2 regions of the Cytobacillus sp. GQ23 genome follow, and region 1 is predicted to be linked to the other one. Evidence: a T-box and tRNA genes for the amino acid it is inferred to sense, from the RefSeq annotation. Region 1 holds a T-box; the other holds one or more tRNA genes.
The links. A T-box is a leader RNA that pairs with one kind of tRNA and senses whether it is charged. The one in region 1 lies ahead of trpS (tryptophan--tRNA ligase), so its partner is inferred to be a tRNA-Trp.
Positions count from the first base shown of each region.

Region 2: it has a tRNA-Trp gene. The T-box ahead of trpS (tryptophan--tRNA ligase) is inferred to sense a tRNA for this amino acid. The anticodon was not compared.

Region 1 covers NZ_JCAXER010000014.1:96,467-111,803, reverse strand. Annotated here, with positions in the region: gene AC6CHU_RS13450 (ABC transporter ATP-binding protein) at 1-787, shown strand, start outside; gene opp4A (oligopeptide ABC transporter substrate-binding protein) at 824-2,554, shown strand; gene opp4B (oligopeptide ABC transporter permease) at 2,652-3,617, shown strand; gene opp4C (oligopeptide ABC transporter permease) at 3,630-4,550, shown strand; gene AC6CHU_RS13430 (YuzI family membrane protein) at 4,712-4,927, shown strand; gene AC6CHU_RS13425 (YjbA family protein) at 5,055-5,801, shown strand; gene trpS (tryptophan--tRNA ligase) at 5,827-6,816, opposite strand; T-box leader at 6,928-7,146, opposite strand; gene AC6CHU_RS13415 (peptide ABC transporter substrate-binding protein) at 7,760-9,406, shown strand; gene AC6CHU_RS13410 (ABC transporter permease) at 9,501-10,436, shown strand; gene AC6CHU_RS13405 (ABC transporter permease) at 10,436-11,353, shown strand; gene AC6CHU_RS13400 (ABC transporter ATP-binding protein) at 11,365-12,432, shown strand; gene AC6CHU_RS13395 (ABC transporter ATP-binding protein) at 12,435-13,370, shown strand; gene AC6CHU_RS13390 (putative glycoside hydrolase) at 13,776-14,948, shown strand; gene AC6CHU_RS13385 (hypothetical protein) at 15,064-15,252, opposite strand.
Region 2 covers NZ_JCAXER010000004.1:136,200-151,536, reverse strand. Annotated here, with positions in the region: gene AC6CHU_RS05215 (hypothetical protein) at 17-463, opposite strand; gene AC6CHU_RS05210 (hypothetical protein) at 479-958, opposite strand; gene AC6CHU_RS05205 (hypothetical protein) at 970-1,719, opposite strand; gene AC6CHU_RS05200 (hypothetical protein) at 1,891-2,079, opposite strand; gene AC6CHU_RS05195 (ParM/StbA family protein) at 2,076-3,245, opposite strand; tRNA gene AC6CHU_RS05190 (tRNA-Asn) at 3,863-3,939, opposite strand; tRNA gene AC6CHU_RS05185 (tRNA-Trp) at 3,973-4,046, opposite strand; gene AC6CHU_RS05180 (hypothetical protein) at 4,202-4,852, opposite strand; gene AC6CHU_RS05175 (hypothetical protein) at 4,863-5,303, opposite strand; gene AC6CHU_RS05170 (hypothetical protein) at 5,308-5,475, opposite strand; gene AC6CHU_RS05165 (hypothetical protein) at 5,451-5,642, opposite strand; gene AC6CHU_RS05160 (hypothetical protein) at 5,750-6,097, opposite strand; gene AC6CHU_RS05155 (hypothetical protein) at 6,094-6,450, opposite strand; gene AC6CHU_RS05150 (hypothetical protein) at 6,482-6,664, opposite strand; gene AC6CHU_RS05145 (hypothetical protein) at 6,762-7,055, opposite strand; gene AC6CHU_RS05140 (hypothetical protein) at 7,291-7,953, shown strand; gene AC6CHU_RS05135 (hypothetical protein) at 8,354-8,527, shown strand; gene AC6CHU_RS05130 (hypothetical protein) at 8,844-9,014, shown strand; gene AC6CHU_RS05125 (hypothetical protein) at 9,058-9,363, shown strand; gene AC6CHU_RS05120 (hypothetical protein) at 9,579-10,079, shown strand; gene AC6CHU_RS05115 (RNA dependent RNA polymerase) at 10,197-12,173, shown strand; gene AC6CHU_RS05110 (hypothetical protein) at 12,355-13,107, shown strand; gene AC6CHU_RS05105 (hypothetical protein) at 13,508-14,854, shown strand.

The DNA.
Region 1 (15,337 bases):
GATCCTAAGACTTCTGGAACCGACAGATGGACAAATAATCTTTGATGGACAGGATATTACAAATGTAAGAGGGACCAGCTTGAGGAAAATCCGCCAGGACTTCCAAATGGTGTTCCAGGACCCATATGCATCATTAAATCCGACGATGATGGTTGGACACCTTGTGTCAGAGCCAATCAGAAATTACAGCAGTAAATCCGAAAAGGAACTGAAACCGGAAGTGATGGATCTTCTCGGAAAGGTTGGACTTCCTGAAGATGCTTACTATAAATATCCGCATGAGTTTTCCGGGGGACAAAGACAGCGTATCGGAATTGCAAGAGCACTGGCTTTAAGGCCTAAGCTTATCATTGCGGATGAACCTGTTTCTGCCCTTGACGTATCAGTCCAATCACAGGTATTGAACCTTTTGAAAGAGCTGCAGGATGAATTTGATCTTACTTTCTTATTTATTGCCCATGATTTAAGTGTTGTTAAACATATGAGTGACCGGATAGGTGTTATGTATCTGGGAGGCCTTGTAGAAGTCGCTGAAAAGGACAGTCTCTATGCAGAGCCTCTGCATCCTTATACTCAGGCTCTGATCTCTGCGATTCCTGAGCCGGATCCTCGCAAGAAAAAAGAAAGAATTATTTTAGAGGGCGATGTCCCAAGCCCGATTGATCCTCCAAAAGGATGTACTTTCCACCCGCGCTGCGCACATGCAATGCCGGAGTGCCAAAGTGTTAAACCGCAATTAAAGGAGGTGAAGCCTGGGCATAGGGTAGCTTGTCACTTATATAAATAGGGCTTTATCAAAAAAATACTTTTCGGGGGGAAAACAATGAAGAAATCAGCATTTTGGCTGCTTTCACTTCTGCTTGTCATGTCTGTATTCCTTGCAGCATGTTCTGGCGGCGGAGAGAAAGCCAGCACTGACAAGGAAAATAAAGATGATGGGAAAGCATCTGGAGAAGTAAAAGAAGGCGGCACAGTAACTTTCGGTTACACACAGCCATTCAAAGGCGTTTTATCATATGCTTATTATGAAGGTGAAGATGATGCAAATGCCCTTCAGTTTATGCATGAAGGTTTACTTAAAGTAAATGATGAGCTTATTTCCGAGCCGAATTTGGCAGACTATGAGCTGTCTGAAGACAATACTAAATTAACTTTCAAACTTAAGCAGGGAGTTAAATGGCATGATGGTGAAGAATTAACAGCAGAGGATATGGAATTTGCATGGTATTTAATTGCAGATCCAACGTATGAGGGTGCGCGTTTTGCTAACGTTGCAATGATCAAAGGTGCTCAAGAATATAAAGACGGAAAAGCTGACAAAATTGAAGGTATCAAAGTAGTAGACGATTATACTATTGAGGTAACAGTAACTGAACCTTCTGTTAACTTATTGGAAAATATTTGGGTTTACCCTGAGCCAAAACACTACTATGGAGATATTTCTTCTAAAGAACTTCCGGACGCCGATCAAATCCGTAAAGCTCCAATCGGTGTAGGTCCTTTTAAAGTGAAAAATATCGTACCTGGTGAAATGATCGAATTTGAGCGTTTTGATGATTACTGGCAGGGACCAGCCAAATTGGATGGTGTGGTTTACAAAATCATTGATGGTTCCCTGGCGCAAGGTTTAGTGCAAAACGGAGAAATCGATGTAATTGAAGCTCCGAAAGATCAGTGGGAAGCTATTAAAGCCCTTGATAATGTAAATCCTGTTGAAGCAGATGCTATGTCCTACAGCTACATTGCTTTTGACTGGGGTCACTATGACACTAAAAAAGGCGTAGTAGTATCTGATAACAAGAAATTCCAGAACAAATCCCTTCGCCATGCAATGGCACATGCCATTGACCGTCAGGCATTTATCGATGGTTTTGCAAACGGCTTAGGTAAACCATTAAACACTCCTTTCCCTTCAGTATCATGGGCTAAGATTGACGATTCAGAAATCAATCAGTACGAATATGATCCGGAAAAAGCAAAGAAATTACTTGACGAAGCAGGCTATGTTGATAAAGACGGTGACGGCTTCCGTGAAGATCCAGAAGGAAAGCCATTCACAATCAACTTTGATGCAATGGCTGGTGCTGAAACTTCAGAAGCGCGTGCACAATTCATCCTTCAATCCTGGCAGGAAGTTGGCTTAAATGCAAAGCTTAACGGCGGTTCATTAAAAGACTTCAACCTGTTCTATGACACTATCGAAGCAGATGACCCATCTGTTGAAACATTCATGGGTGCATGGGGACTTGCTAACGACCCGGATCCAGCAGGCATCTGGCTGTCTACTGACAAATGGAACATGTGGAGATGGTATAGCGAAGAGTCTGACGCTCTAATCAAAAAAGGTGTATCATTCCCTGAAGACTCAAGCAAAGATGTTACTGAACACCGTAAGGAAGTCTATAACGAATGGCAAAAGCTTGTTAACGAAGAATTGCCAATCATTTTCTTCGAACAGCGTGTAGATCCATGGGCGATCAACAAGCGTGTGGGCGGAGTTAAAGTTACACCATTTGGAACTGATGAGTTCCACAAGTGGCACATTGTAGAGTAATAGAATAAAAGGAACCTGTATTCCTTGGTGGAGCTGCTCCTCCAAGGAATACAAGTTTAACCAGCGAATAAATCTTTGTTTGGTAAGGGGAATGGAAATGCTACAGTACACGATTCGACGACTCATAGGTATGATTCCAATAATTTTCCTTATCTCAGTAGTGGTTTTCACCCTGGCAAAGCTTATGCCCGGTGATGCACTGTCTGGAAAAATTGACCCATTAAACTCAGATCCGGAGTATATTGAAGAAATGCGTGAGCAGATGGGATTGAACGATCCTATTCCTGTACAGTATGTCCGCTGGATGAGTGGTGTGGTCCAAGGAGATTTTGGAGATTCATTTGTTCATAAGCGTCCGGTTATGGAGCTAATTGGTGACCGTTTGCCGAACACGATTATTTTAGGAATATCAGCTCTATTAATCACTTATTTTTTAGCTTTTTTAATGGGAAGGTACTCCGGGCGGTTTGCCTATAGTATAGGGGATTATTTAATATCAGCTTTTAACTATTTAGCACTTGCAATACCTAGCTTTGTTGCAGCTTTGGTTGCCATTTATGTCTTTGCCATCAATCTTGGATGGGTTCCTGCCAGTGGAAGTATCGGCAGCGGAGTAGAAGCAGGAACACTGGAATATTACTTAAGTAAAGCAAAACATACAGTATTGCCGGCTATTGTCCTGGGAGCCATGGCTACAGCCGCTTATACACAGTTCCTGAGAAATGATATGATCGAAAGCTCTCGCAAGGATTATGTTCGTACAGCAAGAGCGAAAGGTACGAAAGAATCTGCGATTTATAATAAGCACATTCTAAGAAACTCAATCATACCTATTGTTACTTTACTTGGATTCGATATTGCCAACCTATTTGGAGGGGCAATTATTACAGAAACCATTTTCACATACCCTGGCATCGGTTATTTATTCGTAGAATCAGTTAATTCACGGGATTATTCAGTCATGATGGCTATTGCCATGATGCTGACTATTTTAACGCTCATTGGAAATTTAATTGCTGATTTACTATATGGATTAGTAGATCCGCGTATTCGTTTAAGTTAGGTAGGTGAGAGTATGGAACCATCAATTTCACAGCAAACTTCGCCTGGTTTAGCAGAGCCTGTTAAACCTCCGAAGAGTCAATCACCATGGGCTCTCGCCCGCCGCAAGTTTTTGCGCAATAAAGCTGCGATGATCAGTCTTGTTTTCCTGCTGATCGTCTGTGTAATGTCCATATTGGCAGAGCCGCTGTCTATGCCGGTGGAGGAGACAGCGAAGATTAATTTAACACAGATGAGCAAAGAACCATCCGCAGATCACTACTTTGGCACAGACAAGTCTGGCCGAGATGTCTTTGCCAGAACACTGCACGGCGGTAAGACATCACTCCTGCTGGCATTCTCTATCACGCTCTCTGTTATTACCATTGGTACTATTGTTGGTGCTGCTGCCGGATATTTTGGGGGCTGGGTCGATAATGCTCTGATGAGATTCACAGACTTTATGATGAATTTTCCATTCCTGCTATTTGTTATCGTATTAAAATCCATTTTTATTGAATCCAGTACAGGAACACTCATTTTTGTAATAAGTGTACTTAGCTGGACAGGAACAGCACGTCTGGTACGAAGCAAGGTAATGGCTGAGAAGGAAAATGAATATATAATGAGTGCGGTATCCATTGGATGCTCAGCACCAAAAACTATTTTTAAACACTTGCTGCCTAATGTCATGTCGACCATTATTGTTCAGGCAACGATTACTCTGGCTGCGATGATTGTAGCTGAGACTGGCTTAAGCTTCCTCGGTTTTGGTGTACCAATTAACATTCCAACTTGGGGGAACATGCTTCAGGAAGCAAGGAGCCCGGATGTTTTAACAAGTAAATGGTGGATATGGATCCCGCCTGCTGCGATTCTTACATTAACCATCCTGTCTATCAACTTCATTGGAGAAGGCTTAAAAGATGCTTTCAATCCTAAATCAAACAGATAAGATAACAAAAAACGCCTGTATTCAGGCGTTTTTTGTTGTTTTCAGGCCTATAGCTTGTACATATCCAAACAAATGCTTTCATATACTTGTAAAAACAGGGACTGGGAGTGTGTTTATGGCAGCAGTAAAAACTTTTATGACTCACAAGTATAGAAAAGAACATGTTATTTAGGGCATTTTGGCTTCTAACAGGGTTTGGAGTCGCTGTTTCAGGAGGAGTCAGTGTCATAGGGTATTTAAACCTGCTTACAACTGGACATACATTCAAAGAATATATAAATTTTATCACCCATCGTCCAGAATGCTATTTGCTTCCGGCCGGAATCATTATTATAACCATGAGCATTTATATACCCCATTCAAACGAGGGTGAATAAAGGGCATTTCATTAATTATAAAGAATGGTTATTACAAAAAATGGATTGCAAGTGCAATATAGGAATAAATTTACTGCTTGATGCCCATACTGAGTGACAAATAGTTTGTTGAAGTGGGGGTTGAAAAATGTTGTATCTTCATGATGTTTGGGTGAATTGGTTTGAAGGAGAAGAAAATGGATACAATGTATGCCATTTTCATGAATGGAGAAAAGATGATGGTGTAGAACTGCTAGATCAGGTCCCTCTGCTGAAGATTGACCCGGTGCTTTTTAATTACATCGAAAATGATCTTTCTGAGCTGCCACAACAACTGCTGGATGACATTTATCAAAAAGCTTACTTAAGGAAAAATCATGAACGCATTCAATTGGAATATTGTTTTGTTGTATCAGATGGGACAGGCATATTGGCTGTAGATACAATCGGCTACAACATCCCTATCAGAAAAAGCAGGCTAATACCAAGGCAGGAGCAGCTTGCATATGAAATGCTTGAAAATCAGGAAACGGCAAATTACTCTTTTAATGATCAAACCGCTTTGAAGGAATTCCATATTCTTTCCCCGTCTCCGGATTTGATGGCAGGTTTGACAAGGAAAGAAAGGCAGCTTAAACAGCTGCTGTTTATGGCGCTGGACCAGCTTCATTCCTCTAAAAATGATGCTGAAATCCGTTATTGGTATACGGAGTGGAGTCCTGAGCGCTATAAGAAAATCCAATCAATGAATTTTGAGGAAGCCTGGTATGAATTATTTGATGAAAGTAAATACGGCTGGTCAAGTAAACATGAAAAGTTCTGTGAAAATTTAATTAAAGGACAGCCATTTTTCGAGAAGTTGTGGGAAATGGAGCATGGTCCAAAAGTAAATTAAAAAAAACAGCCCGAGGCTGTTTTTTTTATTTTCTTTTTCGGCCAAGTCCCATGGCGTTTTCCATTTTTTTAATCATTTTATTTGCGGCTCTATTAGCTTTTTCTGCTCCTTGATCAAGTACAAGATCAAGTTCTTCTGATTCCATTAGCGCATAATATCTATCCTGAATAGGCTTAAGTGCCCCAATAATAATATCAGACAGGCCGGCTTTAAAATCCCCGTATCCTTTGCCTTCGTATTCTCTTTCGATTTCCGCAATAGTTTTCCCTGAAAGGATTGAATTAATGGAAAGGAGATTTGATACTCCTGGTTTGTTTTCCTTATCATACTTAACAATGCCTTCAGAATCTGTTACGGCGCTTTTTATTTTCTTTTCGATTTGTTTTGGGTCATCTAATAAAGAAATAAACGCCTTTTTATTGAGATCAGATTTGCTCATCTTCTTTAATGGATCCTGAAGTGACATTACCCTTGCACCTTCCTGGGCGATTCTTACATCTGGAATAGTGAAAATATCATTGTACTTTTTATTGAATCTTTCAGCAAGATCACGGGTTAATTCCAGGTGCTGTTTTTGATCCTCTCCAACCGGAACCAAGTCAGTATTATATAGAAGGATATCTGCAGCCATCAAAGGAGGATAGGTCAGCAATCCTGCAGAAACCGCATCCTTGCCTTCTGATTTGTCTTTGAATTGAGTCATGCGCTCAAGTTCACCGATGTAAGAAACACATTGCATCATCCAGCCTGCCTGGGCATGGGCTGGAACTTCCGACTGAATGAATAGGGTGGATTTATCAGGATCGATTCCAACAGCCAAATATAAGGCAGCAAGACTTCGAATGTTCCTTCTCAATTCCAGTCTGTCCTGCGGAACAGTAATTGCGTGCTGATCAACAATACAAAAATAACAGTTGTAGTCATTCTGCAGTTCAACAAATTGTTTCATGGCACCAATGTAATTGCCTAGGGTAATAGTACCGCTTGGCTGGATGCCGGAAAATATAGTTTTCATGTTTTTCCTCCTTTAATCGGCACAAAAATTCATGAGCAGTCAGGCGCTGAAGGATGGGAATGCTTCCTGTAATCATAAAAAAGCATAAAAAAGAACCATTCATCCCTATAAAATAGGGACGAATGGTCCGCGTTGCCACCCTAATTACTCAAATACTGAGTCACTCTGCCCTATGCAGAAAATGCATAGGTCCCCGATAACGCAGGGAAGCGCCTGAGAAATTCAGAGGCTCAAAAGTCCATTCGATCTACCGGGCTGCCTGTTTGCACCTTCCACAGGCTCTCTGCTGAACCCTCGGTAAATGTACTACTCTTTTTTCATCGCCGACAAATAATTTAATTTAATTTTATTATATAATAAAATAAACTATCCGGATACAAAAAGCAAGTAAATAAAAAGCAATTAAAGGTCATTCATCTACATTGTTTTGAGAATGCATTTTACCAAAATGTGGGTGGAAACTCCTAGTAAAATAGTAAAATATATTAAAAAGAAAAATTTTTTTATTATCGCAAAAATCTTAATTTATAAGACTTTTTGACGAAAAATGTCATACCAGAGCGGATTGCACGTACAAAAAGCCACTTGCAATAAGTTTTTAAACTATTTATAATAAACGTAACAAACATAATCTTTACGAATTTGTTACATTTAAAACAAAACTATATCATTCTAGGTTTCAGGAATATAGTGCATATTGAGTAAGTTTATTGCTTACATATTATAGATTACTCTTTTTAATCTGAATTATCAGAATATAGGGATAATCTATCTTTAAGAGAATATAAACTTGCTTTTTTTGTTGCCTTTTAAATAGTCTGCAAATTTTTTAAATTTAATTAACAGACTATTTAAGCAATATATCTGGAGCGCACAGTTGTGTTTTTTATGATAGGCAAATGGTAAAGAGACTGTTTGAGGAAATTAATAGGGGGTTAATACCGTGAACAAAAGATTATCGATCTTTTTTAGCATGTTGCTTGTGCTAAGTATGTTCCTTGCTGCGTGCAGCGGCGGCGGAGACAATGCTGACGGCGACAAAAAAGGCGGAGATGACAGCGGAAAGTCTGATGTGCCGCAGGAGCTAAGAGTAAATATCAACACTGAACCACCATCTTTAAATCCAGGACTTGCAGAAGATTCAACTTCTGGAACTGTACTTCGTAACGTTTTAGAAGGTCTTACTCGCATCAATCAAGATGGTAAGCCTGAAAAAGCAATGGCAGAAGACATTAAAGTCTCTGAAGACGGAAAAACTTATACATTCACAATTCGCGATGCGGAATGGTCAAATGGTGATCCTGTAACCGCTAATGACTTTGAATATGCTTGGAAATGGGCATTAGATCCTGCAAATAACTCAACTTATGCATACCAGCTTTACTACATCGAAGGTGCAGAAGCATTCAACTCAGGCAAAGGTGAAAAGGATGCTGTTGGTGTTAAAGCTGTCGATGAAAAAACTTTAGAAGTTAAATTAGTAAACCCAACACCATATTTTGAAGAATTAACTGCTTTCTATACTTATCTTCCAGTTAACAGCAAGATTGCTGAAGCTAACCCAGATTGGGCAACAGACGCTGGTGATAATTTCACTACTAACGGTCCTTTCCATTTAGTTGAATGGGCTCACAGTGACAAGATTGTTCTTGAAAAGAGCGAAACATATTGGGATGCTGAAACAGTTAAGCTGGACAGCATTGAAATGATTATGATCAATGATCCTAACACTGAATTATCTATGTTTGATAACGGCGAACTAGATTGGGCTGGAGCTCCAACAGGTGCCCTTCCAACTGACGCTATGCAGGCTCTTAAAGAGGAAGGCCGCTTAGTTACTCAACCAATCGCAGGTATTTACAATTACAAGTTTAATACAACTGTAGAACCATTTAATAATGTCAATATCCGTAAGGCATTTGCACATGCTATCAACCGTCAGGAGCTTATTGATAACATCCTTCAGGGTGAGCAGCTTCCTGCAATGGCAATTGTTCCACCATCAATGTTTGAAGAAAACGAAAAGGGTTATTTCCCTGATAATGATGTAGAAAAAGCTAAAGAATATTTACAAAAAGGTCTTGAAGAACTTGGAATGAAAGATGCATCTGAACTTCCAGCTGTAACTCTTTCTTATAACACTTCTGAGGCGCACCAAAAGATTGCACAGGCAATCCAGGATATGTGGAAGCAAAATCTAGGTGTTGAAGTAACACTTGATAACGCTGAATGGAACGTATTCCTTGATAACGTAAACCAAATGGATTACCAAGTAGCACGTATGGGCTGGTTGGGTGACTTTAATGATGCAATCAACTTCTTAGAAATGTACCGTGACGCTGATGGCGGAAACAACAATACTGGATGGGAAAGCAAAGAGTTCCAGGATCTGCTTGCTAAATCTGCAACAGAAACTGACCCTGAAGCGCGCCAGCAGTTACTGAAAGATGCTGAAGCAATCTTCATGGAAGATATGCCAGTAGCTCCAGTCTATTTCTATACTAACAACTGGGTACAGGCTGAGAACCTAAAAGATGTTGCAGTATCCGGTCTAGGTGATGTCCAGTATAAGTGGGCACACTTCGAATAAAAATAGCTAACTTTACGAAAGGTATATGGGATTCTCAATCCCATATACCTTCGTTTCTGATTAAGGCATTGTAATAAAATGGAGGTGTTTGACAATGGCGAAATATATTGGAAAACGCTTGCTCTACATGATCCTGTCACTATGGATGATTGTAACAGCAACATTTTTCTTTATGCGCATTGCACCCGGAAACCCTTTTGCATCTGAGAAAAAACTTCCTCCCGAAATTGAAGCTAACCTGAATGCTCATTTTGGCTTGGACAAGCCTTGGTATGCACAATATTGGGAATATCTTGTTCGTATAGTAAATTGGGATTTCGGCCCGTCTTTTAAATATAAAAGCCAGACTGTTAACGACTTAATCAATGAAGGTTTCCCTGTCTCATTTCTTCTTGGGATGGAAGCCATCTTTATTGCCGTTGCAGTAGGAGTTCTTTTAGGAATTGTTGCAGCATTAAAACACAATAGATGGCCGGATTACACAGCTATGATTGTAGCTGTATTAGGCATCTCTGTACCTTCTTTTATCATGGCGTCATTCCTGCAATATTTCCTGGCAATAAAAATGGGTATCTTTCCTGTAGCACGTTGGGAATCTTTCATGCACAGCGTCCTGCCAGCCATTGCGTTGGCTTCAACACCAATGGCGTTTATCGCGAGGTTAACCCGTTCAAGCATGCTTGAAGTTCTGGCGAATGATTATATTAAGACTGCTAAATCAAAAGGTTTAAGCAGGGGAGTAATTACTGTAAAACATGCAATCCGTAATGCCCTATTACCAGTGGTAACATATATGGGGCCATTAACTGCAGGTATATTAACAGGAAGCTTCGTAATTGAAAGAATTTTCGGGATTCCTGGACTTGGTGCACACTTTGTAACTAGTATCAACAATCGTGACTATACGGTAATTATGGGTGTAACCGTTTTCTACAGTATTCTGTTGCTTGTATCTATTCTCCTTGTTGACATTGCATACGGAATCATCGACCCACGCATCAAACTTGCCGGCGGGAAGAAAGGAGAGTAATTATGCAGATTTCGAAAGATAAATTTAAGATAGTCGGGACACAGCTCGGCGAAGCTGAGAAAATTTCAAAACCAAGTCTTTCATTTTGGAAAGATGTATTTATCCGATTTCGAAAAAACAAGCTTGCCCTGTTTGGATTAGTATTATTAGCTCTGCTGATCTTCATGGCAATCTTTGGACCATATATGACTCCATATGATTATGCATCAAATGATCTTGGAAATAAAAATCAGCCACCTTCATCAGAACACTGGTTTGGTACGGATGATCTTGGCCGCGATATGTTTGCCCGTACTTGGGAAGGTGCAAGAATTTCTATTTTCATTGGAGTTGCTGCAGCAGTAATTGATTTGATTATTGGTGTACTTTGGGGCGGTATTGCCGGTTATAAAGGCGGACGCACAGATGAAGGTATGATGCGCTTTGCCGATATTTTATATGGTGTACCTTATCTATTATTAGTAATCTTGTTAATGGTTGTACTTGGGCAGGGATTGTCGACTATGATTATTGCCATGTCCATCACTGGGTGGATCAATATGTCGCGTATCGTCCGTGGACAGGTGTTATCTCTTAAAAATCAGGAATATGTCCTGGCTGCCAAAACGCTTGGTGCCAATACAAGCAGGATTATGGGTAAACACTTAATTCCAAATTCAATGGGACCTATTTTAGTCACAATGACTCTTACAATCCCTTCGGCCATTTTTACAGAAGCATTCCTAAGCTTTATTGGTCTGGGATTAACACCGCCGATTGCGAGCTGGGGAACGATGGCTAATGATGGACTTGCGGCTATGCGTTACTACCCATGGCGCTTATTCTTCCCTGCAATATTTATCTGCTTAACGATCTTTGCATTTAACGTGGTTGGCGACGGTTTGCGTGATGCTCTAGATCCTAGAATGCGTAAATAAGGAGTGAGAACATGGAAAAATTGCTTGAAGTTAAAAATTTAGAAGTCTCATTCCAAACATATGGAGGTACAGTAAAAGCAGTCCGCGGAGTCAGCTTTGACCTTCATAAGGGAGAGACGCTAGCGATTGTTGGCGAATCTGGGTCAGGAAAAAGTGTTACTTCCCAGTCTATTATGAAGCTAATACCTATGCCGCCGGGCCGTATTACTGGCGGACAGATTCTGTTGAGTGGTGACGACATCGTCCCAAAAACAGAAAAACAAATGGAAAAGATCCGTGGTAAAGAAATCAGTATGATCTTCCAGGATCCAATGACTTCATTAAATCCAACAATGAGAGTTGGAACACAGATAATGGAAGTGCTGATTAAACATCAGAATATGTCTAAGTCTGATGCCAAAAACAGAGCAATTGAATTACTGAGACTTGTAGGTATTCCGATACCTGAGAAAAGGGTAGATCAATATCCTCATGAATTTTCCGGAGGTATGAGGCAGCGTGCGATGATTGCGATTGCTCTTGCAGCCAATCCCAAACTGCTTATCGCGGATGAGCCGACAACAGCACTTGATGTTACCATTCAGGCGCAAATCCTGGAGCTTATGAAAGATCTGCAAAATAAAATGGATACGTCCATTATCTTTATCACACATGATCTGGGTGTCGTTGCAAATGTTGCTGACAGAGTAGCGGTAATGTATGCCGGGCAGATTGTTGAAATGGGTACAGTAGATGAAATTTTCTATGATCCCCGTCATCCTTATACATGGGGATTGCTTGCATCCATGCCAAGTTTAGAAAACGATGAGAAAGCCGATTTAGCTGCAATTCCAGGAACACCACCGGATCTGACAAATCCTCCAAAAGGAGACGCATTTGCTCCCAGAAATAAATATGCACTTGCAATTGACTTTGAAGAAGAGCCGCCAATGTTCCAAATCTCAGAAACACATTATGCCAAAACATGGCTTCTTCACCCGGATGCACCAAAGGTTGAGCCGCCAGAAGCAGTTAAAAAACGTATGCGCCAGCTATCCTCCACTTTTGATAAGCCTGTATTAGTGAAGGAGGGGAAATAATAATGGCGGAAAAGTTACTTGAGATTAAGAACTTAAAGCAGCATTTTAACGTTGGCCGTCCGAATATGGTAAAAGCAGTTGACGGGATTACTTTTGATATTTACAAGGGAGAGACCCTAGGATTAGTTGGTGAGTCTGGCTGCGGTAAATCAACTACTGGACGGACTATAATCAGATTATACGATGCAACCGATGGGCAGGTGCTTTTTGAAGGTGAAGATGTTCACGGCAAAAAATCTGCAAAAGAACTGAAAAAGTTTAATCGGAAAATGCAAATGATATTCCAGGATCCTTATGCTTCTTTAAACCCGCGTATGACAGTTGCTGATATTATTGCTGAAGGAATCGATATTCATGGTTTGGCAAAAAGCAAAAAAGAACGTATGGAAAGGGTTTACGAACTTTTGGACACTGTCGGTCTGAATAAAGAACATGCTAACCGTTACCCGCATGAATTCTCTGGAGGACAGAGACAGCGTATCGGGATAGCCCGCGCGCTTGCAGTTGACCCTGATTTCATTATTGCCGATGAGCCAATTTCAGCTTTAGACGTTTCCATTCAGGCTCAGGTAGTAAACCTGATGAAAAAGCTGCAGCGTGAAAAAGGATTAACCTACCTGTTTATCGCACATGACCTATCTATGGTTAAATACATCAGCGACCGCATCGGTGTTATGTACTTTGGTAAACTGGTTGAGCTTGCGCCAGCTGAAGACTTATACAATAACCCTATGCACCCTTATACACAATCACTGCTGTCAGCTATTCCGCTTCCAGATCCAGAAACAGAGCGTTCCCGCAGAAGAAAATCTTATGATCCATCAGTTCACAATTACGCTGATGATGAAAAGATGGAAATGCGTGAAATAACTCCTGGTCATTTTGTTTATTGCTCTGAAAAAGAATACAGAGAATTAAAAGCTAAATATGCCAAATAACAAAAAACGATCTCGAATGAGATCGTTTTTTACATCCTGGAAAAGTAAAGGTTAGCTATAAAGGAATTGCCAAGATGTAAATAACCCGATCAAATATTGAGATAGATTGGAAATTTCTCTTTAACACTTTTATTCACTAATGTGTGATTTTCTTTATAATACAACATTTTCCGGAATTTTACTATGAGAATTTTCAATTATTTATATTTTTCCGTCAATTTGGTTTTTTAACCACAATTTTGAGATTTTTTTAATAGAATTGGTTTAAAGAATACTTATAATGATAATTTAGTATAAAGATAGTACTTAATTCTTTGAAAAAAAATTATAATGTAGGTACCAATAGATTGCTAAGAAAAGGGGGCATAACATTTGAACAAGTCAATAAAATTAGCTGCTGCCTTCATGTTAGTATCAGCTTTATCCGTATCAGCCGATTCAGTTGGGGCAAAAGAACATGAAAATCAGGGATTAGGACAAAACCCTCAAAGGGAACATGTTTCCCTTGTTAAAACCCTTCCGGAAAAAGTAAACCGTTTTCAATTTGATTCCGGTTATCATTTTGAATATCCAGATGCTGTAAGGGGTATTTATGTTACCGGACATTCAGCAGGGGGAGCGAAGTTCAATAAATTAATGAAATTGATGGATGACACCGATTTAAATGCGATGGTTATCGATATAAAGGATGATTGGGGCAACCTTACATATGTTCCAGAAGACGATTCATCCTATAATGATATCGGCAAGCCTTACATAAAGGATCCAAAAAACATTTTGAAAGAAATGGAAGAAAAGCAAATTTATCCGATTGCACGGGTTGTCGTTTTCAAGGATTCCGTTCTGGCCAATAAAAAACCTGAATGGTCGTATAAGGAAGGAAATTCTGTATGGAAGAATGGCAGAGGTGAATCCTTTGTGAATCCATTCTTAAAAGAAGTTTGGGATTACAATATTGGAATTGCCATCGAAGCTGCAAAAATGGGATTTCAGGAAATTCAATTTGATTATGTCCGTTTTCCTGAAGGTTTTGAACAGCGTGATACCTCTTTGAAGTACAGTATGGGTGAATATGAAAATCTTAAGATTGAAAATGTACAAAAGCGTGTAAGTGCAGTTACCGACTTTGTCGAGTACGCGAGGAAGCAGCTTGAGCCATATGGTGTAAAGGTCTCGGTTGATATCTTTGGCTACACGGCTACCCTTCCTGAAGCACCTGGAATTGGCCAAAATTTTTCCAAGATCTCAGAACATGTTGATGTAATTTCTTCTATGATTTATCCAAGCCATTGGACATCTTATTTTGGCATAGCAAAGCCAGATCTGGAGCCATATAAGCTTGTTTCTGAATATGCTAAACTTGAGAAAGCGAAGCTGGGAGAATTGGATAGTCCGCCTGTATCAAGACCGTGGCTTCAGGACTTTACAGCCTCTTATTTAGGAGCCGGAAATTATAAGAATTATGGAAAATCAGAGGTGCAAGCTCAAATAAAGGCACTGAACGAACAGGGAATTAAGGAATTCCTTTTATGGAATGCAGGTAATTCATATACACCAAATGTTGATTATACACCATAAAAAGCCAGAAAGAGGCCGTTTATTTGGCCTCCTTCTGGCTTTGTTTATCAAGTCATTAAGTTACATATCATTTGACACTATTTTTGAATGCGGTATCATAGTATAAAGGCATAGGCTACTGCTTTTTCTTTCCGCCTACGCTTTTCCATCCAGTCTGCACCCTGGCAGATTGATCCACGAATTCGGATTTATTTTTACCGCCAAATACTTTTTCTCCAATACCATTAGTCAGTACACCTAATAAGGCAGTAAATCCAATTATGAGCAGAGCAACAATTGTTAAATCAGTTATGTAGCCAACCATGATAAATCCCCATCTTTCTTTTCACAGTTCCCTGTGATTAGTGTGTGAACATCCCTAATCTTATTTTATTCGAAATTTTCAAGTA
Region 2 (15,337 bases), on a different contig from region 1:
CGTACTCACCCCTTTATTAATAGACTTTCTGGGCTCCTCTGGCATGGTTGGCCATGGAACGAGTGGCCTGCATCCTGGCATTCTGCATCTTCCCAATCCCCTGTTGCATGAGCATCATCTGGGATTCCGACTCCTGGAAGTTTCCTCCGAACTGCTGCTTCTTGGCATTTAGATTGCCTGCTGCCTGGTTCAAGGTGTTCATGATTTCCGGAGCGGCCATGGCTCCCATAACCGCCATCCCTCCAATGATGCCTCCCGGGAGCATCGAGAAGGCGGCGTTTGTTAGAACCGCTTTTCCTGCTGCCACGGGCAGGGCTTCTCCATCCTTCACTCTCATATACGTATCCACACCAATGAATCCGTAATTGAGTGCTCTGCCAGTGTATTTGGCTGTCTTGCTTTGTTTCTGAAGCTTGTCGCTTCTCCCTTGTGCATTTACTGGCTCTATTCCTGTCCCGGCCATGTCAGCTCCCCCTTATTAAAACTGGCCGCTGTGACGGGTCTTATGCATCGCAAACACCAGGTCTCCTGATGCTGAAAGGTTCTCTAACGCAGCTGCACCGATAGCTGCCTTATACCCTTGTCCATCTGCACGAGTGGACTGCATGGATTCAATATCCTGTTCCTCACTCTGGAACTTTGCATTCTGCCCGTTCAGGACTGTTCGATTCACGTTATTGGGGTTCGCTACATAAATGGTTCCCCCTCCTAGCAAACTTCCAGTCACGAGCAGATTTCCTTTTCCGCCCAGCTTATAGCCTGTATATAGATTATTGATGGTTCTTCCTTCTTCTGTGTCTTTCTTAAATAAGGGCTGCCTTGGATCGTAGTTATCTTTTACCCATCCTTTAAGGTTGTCCCTGTCTTTTTTGACCTGTTCTCCCATCTGTGAAAAGGAAGCACGTTCGGCCTTATAGCCAGTCCTCATCGCAGCTGGAACTAAGAATCGTCCTACCACATGATCACGTCCTACTCTTCCATAATCGGTTCAACATCAATGATGTCGTTTGACCCGTTCTTCAAGCGCTGCATCTTTTCGTAATAGGCCTTCTCTGCCTCATCCTCATCTGCTTCGATCTTCATCATATCCTTCTGCATCTTAAGCATTTGAGCAGCTCGTTCGGATGGATCGAAGACAACCGTCGTTTTGGATCCCTCTTTATCCTTACGTGTCGAGTTTAAGAGATTCAGTGTCTTGAACTTCTGGGCACGCAGCTTCTCTTTATATTCAGTGAGCGGGTGGAGTTCCTGCCTGCTGATGGCATTCCCCTCTTCATCCACACTCACTACCTGGTCGATGATAAAGTCCGCACTGATGGCCATCTTCTTATCGCATCGGAGCATGGAAATATCAATATCCACGACTTCCTTTACCATGATGGCATCCACTTGCTGCAGTGGGTCCTCTGGATTGATGTTCATGTCATTGCAGTATCTTTTGAATAGATCTTCAATGGCTGCAATCTCCATTGGGCATTTTTCTCCGTAAGGTGCCATTTGCATTTGCTGAAGTTCACATGAGTCTGCATACGGGCATCCCTCTGCCTTGCAGATGATGGGAACGGATGCATACATGCCGTGCTTGGTATTCCGTAGACGTTTAGCGACCTCAATTGCCTGGACAGCGGCCGGATTCTGTGTCCATGCAGTGTGATCAAGTTCTTGCGCATTGACAGAAACAGCTTGCAATCCTGCTTCTGTTTTTGGTCCTGTACTCATCTTTTTTCTTTCCCCTTTCGTTCCTACACAAATAGGGAGATACCCAACTCAATCCCCCAGAAACCAGTCGGTGCTAGATGAGGTGGTGCGGTATCTCCCTTCTTCTATTTTACTAGGTATCAGGAAATTACTGTAACTCGGCCAGAAGGCATAAAAAAAGACAGGACCCTGTTAAGAGTCCTGCCCTGATTGTTTTTGAACTTCCTCGAGTATTTCCTTCTCTTTTCGCTCAATAAGTATCGCTTTCTCTAAAAGCCTTCTCACTTCATAAGGATGATCACTTTTTTTGATGCTCGAGAAGTGTTCTCTCAGGATTTCATCATCATCCCGTATTCGTGCTTGGATCTTTTCGATTGTCATTTTCCATCACCTAAAAACACATGATTCACATACGTAGCAAGAATCTCTTCCGGCTGGAACTTATCCACCAGTGTAATGCATCCGTACATGTAGAAGCCTAATACATTGCTGAACTCTGGGTTTTCAATCACGTTGAATCCCTGTTTCTTCCGGGCATCGAATTCTTCCTTTAGGTATTCGGCAAACACATAGGCACCGCCACCTGTCAGGATGATCGCTTCCAATCTGTTGGTTTCATTGCCCCATGCATCCAAGACTGCTTTAGCGACGGTCTTGGCTACTTCCCTGGATGCTTCCTCTACTTGCTTGGAGACATCATGGTCCTTGCCGGCATAGAAGACTTTCCCTGTGCGAATGATCGTGTCCAGGTCTTTGTCTGTCGCTTCGAAGGAATAGCCGAACTCATCAAAGTGAACAACGAGCTTTCTCTTTAAACGCTTGTACACTTCTGTCACGGCCACTGCAGATCCACTCAGCATGGAATCTTCTACAATAACCCCTTCCTGGAACAAGGCGAAGTCACTAGTGAAATGGCCAATGTCGATGACACCCAGGATATTTCGGGCATTGACTGATCCTTTTAAGAAGTCTGTCGGATCAAAGATAAACTGATTATGAGTAACGGCGCCTTCCGGCTGACGGATGACCTCTACTCCTACCACGTTAATCTTCTTGGTGATCTGTCTTTCACTGCTTAAGTGAAATGAAACGGTGAATGATCTATTCAGAAATGATTCCAAATGGTCTCGGATGGATAACTCATAATCATCGTTCGGAAGTCCAGTCACGATCACCACATCATACTCTCCGCTTTCATGAGGCACACCCAGAGCAATCCCTGTATGGAATAGAACCCGGCTGATTGGATCACTGGCACGATCCCGTATTTGTGTTCTCTTGCTGCCGCTGCTTGGGACATCCAACGCTTTCTTTCCGACGAAGTATGTTCCTTCCTCTGTGCTGACGACTAGATTGTCATGAGAGATAGTGTTAAAGTCAAATAGCTTATTAGTAGGCACCTTTGCTCCTGCCAAGGCCGCACTTGGAATTACCTGCGCCTGAGGGAAGCTGTTGGACATCCACTTTAATTGTCCGAACCCGATATCGACTGCTACTAAGTGGGGCATTGAAACCGTGGTTGCTTTTGCTGTTTTTGCTTTCGCCATTTTTTACTCTCCTCCAATTTAAATGTCTCATATGTATACATTTGGATAGTTTGTCTAACTAAGGATAATATTACTACATTGATAGAGTCATTGCAATGAAAAACATTAGGAAATCTAGTATTCGACAAAACTAGTATTTTTCCCATAAAAAAAGACACCTTGCTGTGCCTGAGCAAGATGCCTTTCCCCCATTCAATTGGCGAAAGTATTGATCATTGGGATTGAGTGTGTACCCCACACCCTAAAAAACACAAGAGGTAAGGAGATGTGAAAACCCTCTCATGTTCTTTAGGGCAGGGAGTGCCTGCCTTGTTGGAGGTGTCGTACAAATAAATGGGTTTAAGTATAAGCGTCGAGTTCGTCCGATGAGGATTCGCACCTCATTCCATGGTAGGCATGTGCATTAACTCCATATGCTATTCGGACCAAAGGTTGCAGAGGGAAAAACCTTATTACAGGATCAAACCCCTCTGCTGAAAGGAGCTGCCATTTTGACCATGGCAGTTGGTGGGCTTACCAAACCCATAATAGAAGTTCTCTTGAGGAATCGAACCTCCCCTCTCTGGCGACATCATACGACGATCCAGAGCGTAACACCAATTCACTAGAAGAACATATGGCTGACCAGGCAGGGCTCGAACCTGCGACCCTCGCATTAACAGTGCGATGCTTCTACCGACTGAGCTACTGGTCAATCTCGGCTAAACTAATCTCAACTCGTCTAAATTGGCACAGGCTGCTGGAGTTGAACCAACACTGGCGGTTTTGGATACCGCTGTTCTACCGTTAAACTAAGCCCATATAAAGGGGTGCATTTCTGCACCAATCAATGCTTCGAGGAGATGCACATTTCGGAAGAATGTACACTGTAAATCGGAAAAATAAACCACCCACTAATAATATAATACATTATGAAATGCATTACAATAGTTTTCTTTAAATTTCTTGAACTATCTTTAAATTTCGTAACTAAACGGCGGCAGGTTCTCAAGTGCCAGTCGTTTCTCACTCGGGAAGTACTCATATCTCATGTGCCCTCGAGTTGGCGGCTGTGACTTGGCATCTACAAAGATCCTGGTGTCCGAGCCTTTGAACCATCTCTTTCCTGGTGAATCTTCAAATCCTTTAAGAGACCCCACGCATACAATATGGCGAACACTCTGAAGAAAAGGAATAACATGATCATTCGTCATGAAGAACTCAAATTGAACATGATCAAATTCATCAAACATTAACTCCCCGTTTAACCTCCGGCCTCTAATGCTTGTAAACTGAGATAATGCTTCGACTGAGACTCTTCTTCCGTTGGGGTATTGAATTCTTGCCATTTGTCTTGATGTAGAAACGTCCACTACTTCAAGGCTCAGCTCTACAACCAAATCCAGCATCATTCTAATAGAATGACTATGCTGCACAAAGATAATGCAATCGTGCTCTGATCGTGCGGCTCTCAACGCCAGGTTATACGTTTTTCCTGTTCCCCTGCCAGCAAACACGCTAATGGTGCGTTCTCTTGATTCATGAAAGCTTGCCCACTCCGTTTCATAAGGAAGCGGCTCCACTCGTCTCGGCTCATCTATCTGCCTATACTCTGCTACTAATTCCATGATTCTCTCCTTAATCCGGAAGCATGACGTAATCTTCTGCTTCCATATCCTCTAACGTCATATGAAACAATGCCTCTGAGTGCTGGTCTGGCATCCTTCTCATGACTCCTTCTTCGCTAAGATACAGATAGGACGCCTTGGACTTTCTTGTGATGGTATCCGTAACAAATGGGTTATGCTTCTCCTCTGGATAAGCTTCCCCGATCCATTTGTCTCTTGAGATCCTCTTGCCTGCTCTTACTAGCATCAAAGCAATGTAAAGACTATAGCGTTCAATGAATGAAAAGCTGAAGGAGGTAGGCATGATGAACAATCGCTGCTGCATGTTGCTCGCTTGCCAATGTTCCCAGATCATGTGCTTCTCTTCATCAGTGATATCTTCATCTACTTGAAGAACGTACACGCCATGCACCTTCACTACTTGGTCTAAATAATAATCAATCAGTTCCATGGGGTTACGTCCTCTTTCTTAAATCCTCAATGATCTCATTTCTTTCCTCGACCCATTCCTCTGGGATTACACAGCGTGCTTCCAGGTATCTCCTGATGGCAGCATCCAGATTATCAAGACGATCCTCCTGGACTATAAACTTCGGTGTTACGCCTGCTGGTGGCTTTTCCATTTTCCATCCTCCTTTTCAAGCAGATGCTTCTCTGCTTCCTGCCAGTTCTCAAAGATGATCTTGGTCACACCATCAAATAAGTAAGCGGTCACGCCAGCACTGGTATTCCGAAACTTCATGAAGTGTTTCCTTCCCATGCTGCGCACCCGTCTCTCTAAATCATTCATCTCTTTCTCCTTTCAAGAAAAACGCCCGCCGGCGGCAAAGCGTCCACTAACAATTAGGCGAAGCCCGCTCGCCAGATTTTTTTCGTAAGGTATCTCCCTATGTTCTACTAAGGTTGTTCCTTAAGTATCGGGACCATCTTGATATCGAATTCCACCATTGTGTTAGGATTGATCCACGCATGTAAGGCCAACAATGCTTTTGGAATCTCCACCAGGTCATCGATCTTTCTATACATTTCTATCGTTTCTTCAATAGTCAGTTTGATTCCATCAACCTTGGGATGTCTACGGCCATCTCCATGCACGATGACGAATGATCCGGTCATGTCCATTTCTAAATACAGACTAACATCTGAAATGCAATTGTCACTGTCATCATAGCCGACTACCTCTTTGATGATCCCCCAAATGTCTAGCGCCTTTGGATAAGAAGGGAATGGCTTGTTCGCCGTCATATTCCTGTCTCTTTTCTTCTATTTCTATCTTCTTGAAATTGACGGTCCAGCCTCTCTTCTTCTTTTTCAATACGTGTAAGGAATTCCTCGATTACCTGCTCTGAGTAGACTTTATTCAGAACTTCTTCGAAACCTGTCATGGTTTCTGCTAACCGAGCGGCTTCTTCCTCTTTTTCTCTCAATTTCTTTTCCAGTGCTTTCACATTATCGTTTTTCTCTGATATCAGTCGATGTGTGTCTGTAATGCCTTCGAGTATATGAATCATCGGAACATCTTTTGAATCCGGTTTTATTCCACAAATGTGCATAGCACTAAATGCTCTGATCACTCTTTCTATGTTTAGCTTGCTCATCTTCTCATCTCTCCCTATTCATTTCTAAATACTAGACTGTGAGAGTCTCCCCTGTTGACATCATCACTTCTAGTTCAGCTCTCGCCTTTTGGAGTTGCCGTACCTGTTTCTGTTTGTTGATGTACAAGCGGTCCAGCTCCTTCATCTCTGCATGGACTGCATCCAAATCATCCGTGACCATCTTCAGCATCTTTTCAGCAAACTTGTTTTCCACAACTCTCACTCCTTTTTGTAATGCCTTTCATGATATAGTATAACATGGGGAAATTACTTATTGAAGAGATTTTGCACAAAAATAAAAAAGCACCCTTTCACGAGTGCTCTCCATCTTTTCTTTTTTCCCCTTTTTCAAGGGCATACCTCTTGTACAGCTCAATTTTCTCTCTATAGTAATCCATCGATCTAATCAGGACCATAGAGATCTCATCTGGGAGTTTCTCCTCAGGAACCCACGTGTTAACGAAGTTTCTTTCGTGCTCCAGTTCCCTGACTAATTTCATCCAGAAGTTGTAATGAAACTCGGGATCCCTCTCCCTATATTCCACTTTCAATTTCCCTTTCAATCTTTCAGGTATTGGAATTTCACTGAGCTTCCTGTTCTCCATGTACATCTCCTCTTTCTTTTTTTACTTATTCTCAGCATGCCCGCACTTTCCCTAAGTTTTTCCTATATAGGCGAATTTTTATAAAAAAATTTTGCGAGGGGTACGTGGTATTGTATTGGATGCCCTATACGGCGTTCGGTGCCCCACCCCCTCGAGCAGGGTATGGCGCTCGAGTGGCGGTAGCCGCAGTAAGCCCTCACCAATTGGGAGGCCACGGCATGAAAGGAGAACGATCATGACAAAGTTCAAGCCAGCATTCGAAGGACAAACACGCTGTGAGTACAAGAAAGGAACAGTACACCGTTGTGCAGTAGGAACATCTGCAGGTGAGAAGTTGTGCACGCAGCATAAGAAAGCGACCCCTATCACGGAACAGGGCGATAGCCGTACTAACACAGCATGGGGCACTATCAAGTCCACTGTTAACAACACCCTTGCATCTGCAGGCGCTGCGGTAGCAGCTATTACATCTAACATTACTAAGGAGGAATCTACTATGGAAAAGAAAGGTCTATTATCAACGATCAAGGCAACTGTTACATCTGTTAAGGAAAGCAAGCTATACAAGTGGATGAAGCGTCAGGTGTCATCCCTTGCTCATCAGAAGGCAGCCATTGCTGTAGGATCCACATCTGCTGTAGTGGGTGGTCTATTCACGGCATCATGTGGTACTGCGTTAGCAGTGGGTGCTGCGGTAGCAGCCCTTATCATAGCAGCCGCTCATGCGATGACGAAGAAGAAGGAGCAATCCCTTTCTTATAAAGCCATGTTATCTGACATGGGTGTAGCGGTAGCTACTGTAGCGGTTATGCCTGCTGTCCTATTCGTGGCAGCCTATGTAGGACTGTATGCCACTGTATACGGTGCTATCCTTCCTTACGCTATCATCGTAGCCTAACCCGCTCCGGTGAGGGCTTTGTATATAAGGGCTTCTATATAGCACCCCTGTGATAACGGCAGGTGTATAGGACTCCCTTATATAGACCCCTATGCTGATGGCAGTATGCATCAGGGGGTGATATGACAACCTTGCACGATTCCGTGTCCCGTAGTGGGTGTGGCACGGAGGGATCTCTTACACCCGCTCATCTTTACACGCTACTGATACTGCCCTGGATGGGGTTAGTGGACAACCCACGTATCAGGAGGACGTTGAAAGGAAGGATGTCTATATCCGTACATTAATAGACTCACCCGCTCCATTGTTCGCTTGTGACAGTGGCAGCGTCTTCCCCGATAGGGGTCCATATAGAGTCAACTTACTATAAACACGAATAATCCACTAGGAGGAATAGAAAATGACAATCGAAATCGTGAAATCTACAGGTGAATACTTAGGCCACTGCCCGCAGAAAGGACACATCTACAGCATGCCTGCCGGGTATGACAGCGAAGGTAATCAGAAATACGCTATCGTCTCCCTTATCATGGGAGGCATCAATACACTACTAGTCTATAGTGCTAATCACTAATACTCAGAGGCTCTCTATGAGGGCCCTTCACCAGAGGAGGTCATCTATACACCCACCTATATATGGCCCCTTCTTGTGGAGGGCATCTCCTGACGCTCACCGTCACCCCTCTCTGGACCGCTCCTGTCTCGTACAGTAAAACCCTTGGTAATCTTGCAAAGGTTGCTGTGCGTGCCACAGGACAGCCAGAGGGGGCACCGGCACGTACATTTCCACATAATCAGTGGTATCAATTTGGGGTTTTCCCCAGGTGTAAGGGTGCGTGTGTGAGCCTGTCGAATATGCAAATACACTAAACTATTGGAGGAATTTAATCATGACAAAGTTATTCGCTATCGAAAAAGGAATTCGTAAGACGGTATTCACTACACTATGGAAGGCTCTTGATGTGGAGTCTGTTGAAGATCTAGTGTTCCTGGCTAAGATAGGATCCCTTACTGTATTGGGAGCCGCTGTCTTGTATTTTGTCCCTTTCTTCTTAGGGTGATTAGTAGATAAGGTGTTAATTAAAAAACGAAAGGATGATTATGATGTTAGGAATCTTTAAACGTAAGCGTGCTGTTGGTGTAGATGCCGCTCTTGAATGTGTTGTTGGGAATATCGGTGAGTATCTTAGTTCAAGAAAGGAGACTGTTTTGGATGAAGCTTTCTCTCTACTGTTTAAGGTAGTTCAAGAATGTGATGAACATGTACAGTCTCAGTTGAAGCCTATCATGAAGAAGTATGAGGAGTTAGTCTCTTCTTCTATAGGGATCTATGATGGCTTTCTGTATATGGCAGCACAAGTGATTAATTACTGTTTGTTATATATGCGTAATGGAGGTGTTCTTAGATGAAGGTGTTAAGGGGTCATGTTCAGATAGCAGAGGAAGTAGGTAAGTTATTGCTTATGGTTCTCTATTATCTAATGCTTCGTCTATATGCTATCTGTATTAAGAAGTAGTCTCTCTTTCTATTCATTTATATAGTAACCGTTTCTGTAGGTTTCTTTTTCTTTTGGCCGGCCCACTTAGTGTGAGGTCTTATTTTAATTACATTGGAGGAATATATCATGAATAAGTTTGTTAAATTTGGTTTGCTAACGTATGGCGCATTGGTGGCTGTTAAGACAGTTCAGGTTGTAGTGAGTAATCGTCGTTTATCTAAGCAAGAGATGGAAGTTCTTCACGGATATCCTGTAATGCGTGACACTGGTGTCATGAAGAGTATGGGCGTAAAGATTGCTGCAGCTATGGTCTTCACTGATGGCAGTAAGAAGATAGTGATTGATGAGCACTTCTTATCATTCCCTGATCATGTTCAGCAAGCGATCCTTGCTCATGAAGAAGGTCATGTGGTTCTTGGTCATTTGGATTCTATGAATCACATGAACTCTATCAAACGTTCCCTTATCTCCGCCACCGGTCGTGTCCAGGATATTGAACTGGAAGCTGATCGCTATGCTGCTGATAAGGTAGGCTCTGCTGTCATGGTCGATGCTCTTTCTCACCTTATGCAAGTGAAAGGTGTTAACAAGAAAGAGTTGTCTCGTCGTATCTCTGCACTTCAATAGTATCTATAAATGTCTGAATCTTCTGTCACTGGTCTGTCCGAATGGTATGTGATGACGTTAAACCTATGCTGCCACTATATCAAACTAAACTAATATAAACTAAGGAGGACATTTCACATGTCTAAATCAATCAACGTAATCAACCCAATCCAATCTGTATCTCAAGTAATCGAAAAGCTTTTCACTTTCCCTGGTATCGGTCCTAAGACAACTGATCTTGTAATCGAAGCGGTTGTTTCTGGTAAGAATGTAGTGGAGATTATTGAGAATCCTGTTGAGCTTGCTGGTGTTGCTAAGAATCGTGTTCACGTATTCAAGAAATTCCTTGAGACTTACCCGCTCCCTAAGAAGCTTCGTCGTATTAAGAATATCCGTGTGATTGTTGCACAAGCAGATCTTGAGACTATTGGTGATGACCTTGTATCAAAACGTAATTACTCTGACTTCGGTCTTGTAGGTGAAGATAAGATCTCTGGTTACAAAGAAGTGTCAGGTTCTTATGCATTTGAAATGCTTGCACCTTTCAATGATGCTACACCACAGATGGTAACAACTAAGAAGATGATCGATGGACAGATTGTCACTCGTGAAGTATATGCATATGTGTTACCTCATGTGTTCTTCATTGACTTGAATGGTGATGCTGAAGGCGATCTTGAGAAAAAGCAAGCTATCATCAAGCAAGGTATGAAGTATATTGACCATGAAGGTGTGGAACGTACTGTTCTTTATGCTTTCCGCTCCCCTTCTCAAGAAAGACAAGTTCAAGTTGTTGGTACAGCTTCACATATCGTACATCCAGTTGATGCATTGAATGCTGTTGGCATGAATCCATTTGGTTTCGCCAAGGTTGCTGGTGTCGATGAAGAAGGCAAAACTATCTACAAGATTGATTATGTTAAAGCCATGAAACGTTTTGGATTAACATTATCTAACTCTGTTAAGTTCAACTTCATCCGCTTCGGTACGGATGTCACTAGACATGAGAATGGTGATATCACGATCAGCGGTGGAAATGTAACTGTTCGTGTTGTTGAGGACACTTACTCTGTTGTGAAGCAAGGAATGTTTAAAGCATTTGGCAAAGAGACTAAGAAAGGCTGTATCTTTGACGCTGCTGATCATCATGTCACTCAGGTTGCTGGTGATGGAGAGTTCTTTATGAATACTCGTGTTCATAAGATGATCAACCAGGAATCAGGTCGTCCGACACAGAATGGCATTGGACGTCTATTCAATGGTGCTATCAAAGGGGATGGTGTTCACGTTTATAATCTTGGCAAATACTTCTCTGAAGATATTGTGATACCTATGTCTGCTTTCAAGTCATCTCCTGATACATTAGAAGAGATTCTTGATAGCTTAACCTTACAATATCGTGTTGCTCTTTTCGGCACACCTTCTAAATACAAGAAACTATATGTGAATCTTCCTTATCAGTTTGTACATGGTATGAAGCTATCTGCTGAGACTATGATCAAACTTGTGCAGCCGCACCTTGATCGTGTGAAGGATATGCTTAAAGATCCTGAACTTATCAAGCAATATCTTGGTCTTGAAAAGCTAATGATGATGGAGGATTTATCAGTTGAGGAACAAGAAGAGGCTTTAGAATCTACTCTTGTTTCGACATTGACTACATTCTTGCACTATTCTCCGCAGTCATACAATGACATTTACTTAAAGGAGAAAGCATTGGTATTACTTCAAGAACTAATCAAGCAATGGAAGGCTGGCGCTATTCCTGTAGAAGCTAACTATCGTTTCTTAGTAATGGATCCTTATGCCATTCTTGAAGCGTACAAGTCTCGTGGTACTAAGCATGAAATCCGTAAAGATGGGAAGCTTTACGTGAATCCAGACAAAGGATTAAAGGCTGGTACTGTGTTCATGGTAGATAAAGATAGCACTTCTATCTACACTGGCCCGCTTGCACTTGCTCGTAATCCTCAGATGACTAAAGGTCAATCTCGTGTGGTTAAAGCGGTTGCTCCACAGAATTATGTTGAAGCTGCTGCTAAAGGATGCTTTGATGGAATGGTGATCTTGAGCTGTCATGATTTTAATGCGATTGCTCAAGGTGGAGCTAAGTAATATTGGCTCCCTGCATGGTGACATGCAGCCCTGACTTGTAAAATCAGGGATACCTCGTGAACATGTATTTACATGGTGTGTAATCAGCGTTTAGTATTGAGTAGGAAATGACTCATTAATGATTATGCTAATAGGGGAAGCTAAAGATAATTGTCATATAAATTACTTTTGAGGTGATTTTATGGCAAAGCGAATAATGGATAAAACAGTCTTATATCAACGATTAAAAGACTTTGTTCTTTCAAAAGATGGTTTTCTTTTGTCTGAATCTTATGTCAATGCAAAGCATAAATACTCTATCAAATGTACTAATGGACACATCTTCGAGATGACAGCTGATAAGTTGTTTAGTCGTGGTGATTGGTGTCCTTTTTGCGCTGGTCGTTATGGTGATTTCAAAGAGAAATATAGGCATATCATTGAAGATTTGAACAATGGCATAATGGTTTCTGATTATTATAAAGCCAATGTTCATATAGATATGTTCTGTGATAAAGGTCATTTCTTTTCTATGGCTCCTCATAATCTACTTAAGGGCAAATGGTGCCCTGACTGTAAAATGAGTCATGGAGAAAAGGCTATTGAATACTATCTCAAAAAGAATCATATTTCATACCAGCGCCAATATACATTCGATGATCTAAAGGGTGATGTACATTATCTCCCCTTTGATTTTGCTGTATTTAGAAATGATATGCTGCATTGCTTAATTGAATACGATGGTGAACAACACTTTAGGCCACTTAGACATAGCAAGAATAAAGAAGAGAATATTGCTAAATTTAAGAGGATCCAGGCTAATGACAAATTAAAGGATGATTATTGCGAGTTTAATAATATTAACTTGCTTCGTATTTCATTCTTTGATGTTGATGAACGTCGTATTCATAATTTATATCGTGATATATCAAATATTTTAGATGATTATCTATGACAATTATCCATGCTAATCTCTATGCCAAGCCAACTCTTGTTGGAAGGTTCACAGACTATCGAAAGCATAGCCAGGTATGAAAGACGACTTGGTGAATAAGCGAGTAGAGTACACTAGAAGTGAAATTCTTTTAGTGGAAGTGCGAGGCTCTCATATATCGTATATGTGAGATGAAGATATAGTCGGGACAGGGAGTGTGCTTTGCACATGCGTTGTGAAAACAATGCCCTGTTTGGATTTCGATGGTGATACATCTATGGTTATGACACAACCAGAGCTGATTGAAGCAGTTGAACGTGCTTGCAAAGCAGCTCCAGCATTCTTAGATATCCACTATGTTGAAAACAAGGATGGGTCTTTCACGTTTGGCGACGGTTGCCCATTCCCTGGTACAGCGGACATGTCTAAGTATACGTTCAAATTCACTAAAGAGCAATATGATCGTCAGTTTGAATTGAACATGTATCATACTTCTCTTGAGTATGTGGCTGAGACTCTTAAGCCTAACCGTATTGGCGAGCTTACTGATTTTGCTACAAAGATTGCAGATGCTGTGCGTGTATTGAACTATAAGTTCATGGATTTCTATAAGGCTGGCAATGAAGCAGCTGCAAAGCAAATTCTGAATCGTACTAATCAACTGGAAGAAATGATTGATCTTCTTGCTTGGGTTCAGTCATGGGAAATTGACCGTGCCAAGCATGGTGGTGCCTATGAAGAAGCATTAAAAGAAGAGCTTTCTTTCATCGAGAATCCTCCTGTTGAAGTGTCTTACACTGATCAGAAGACTGGTAAACAACTATGGTTTACTCCAGATTGGATGGCTTACCGTAAAGGCAAGACAGTCAATGGATTCTCTGTACAGCAGACTAACTCTGTTCTTTCCCTTGTTCATCAGCACATTGTTAAATGGGAAGAAGAAGTATTAGTTGGTGAAGTGAAGGCTATGCGTGCAGATGTTGCTGGCAATAATCAATTAAGCTTCCTTTCTTCTAATATTGAATTGCCTGCAAGCGATATTGAGAAGTATGGTTTACTATCATCTGTTAAGCGTGTGAAGAATAACTATAACTTTGCACTTAAAGCTGCATATGAAAAGCACAATGCTGATCTATCTGCTATGGAGTATGTTTCATTTGAAAATGAGACTGCGAAAGAAAAGAAAGAAATGGAATTAAAGCGTATGTTAAATGATGCTTTGACTTTTGCTGTTGATAAAGCGCAAGCTGAGTTGATGGAGCTTTCTAATGAATATGATCCAGCTCAAATCGGTCTAGTAGCTTATCAATTGGTTTACACTGTCTCTCCTTCTAACCGTGGAGCAGATGTTAACAACCCAGCTCGTGGCTTAAGCTTCCCTTGGACTGCTGCGAAGCATCAATTATTAGCGGCTTTCCGTGTTGCATCCAATAATACAAATTCTTTAGTTGTGGCGCCAAAGGTTAAAGTATTTGATGATCTTGAAGTTAACAAAGTTAATATCGGATTGTTCACTCCTGGCTTTGACGGTTTGAATATTGCATCTATGATTCAAAACTGGAGCAATCATATCGCTGTTAAAGTTGAACAAGATCAAGATGGCAATATGATGCATCATGTGTACGTGAAGAAACAACGTGTAGCTTCTGTATTCCCTGAATACATTACACGTTTCACTGCTTCTAATGCTTTCCTTGCACAAGTGAAAGATATTCAAGTAAAAGGCAAGTCCATCACATTCAACCTTGTTAAAGTAACTCGTATGTAATCATTATTAGTTGGCAGCTAACGGGCATGAGGGATTATTCTCTCATGCCTGGGCTGGTGTCAATTACTAATGATGAAAGGATGGATGATGATGGATCACTTGTTTTGTTTGTTTTCATATTCTGTTGAGCCTACGGCTACCGTGTACGGTCGTTTCTCCTGCGGGCCACTCCCTCTTTCCTGCCACGCCACAGTGGGTCATGGATTCTGCAGAAGAAGGATGCTTATCATGTAAGCCTATTAAGAAAGATTCTATCACCTTCGGCATCTATCATGTTGTATGTATCCTATCTCCCCTAATATTCCCCTAATGAATAGAAAGGTTTTAGAGAGAGTTTGCCGTTAGGATGGTCCTTTAGAAAAGGGCAGACTTCCCCGAGGTGGTAGCAGTCTCCCAACACTAAGACCTTTCACTTAGGTTGCCTATCGAGGAGGTGTGCTACCGTCCACGCTAGTCTTCTTCGCTATCCGCTCGTCAAGTGGA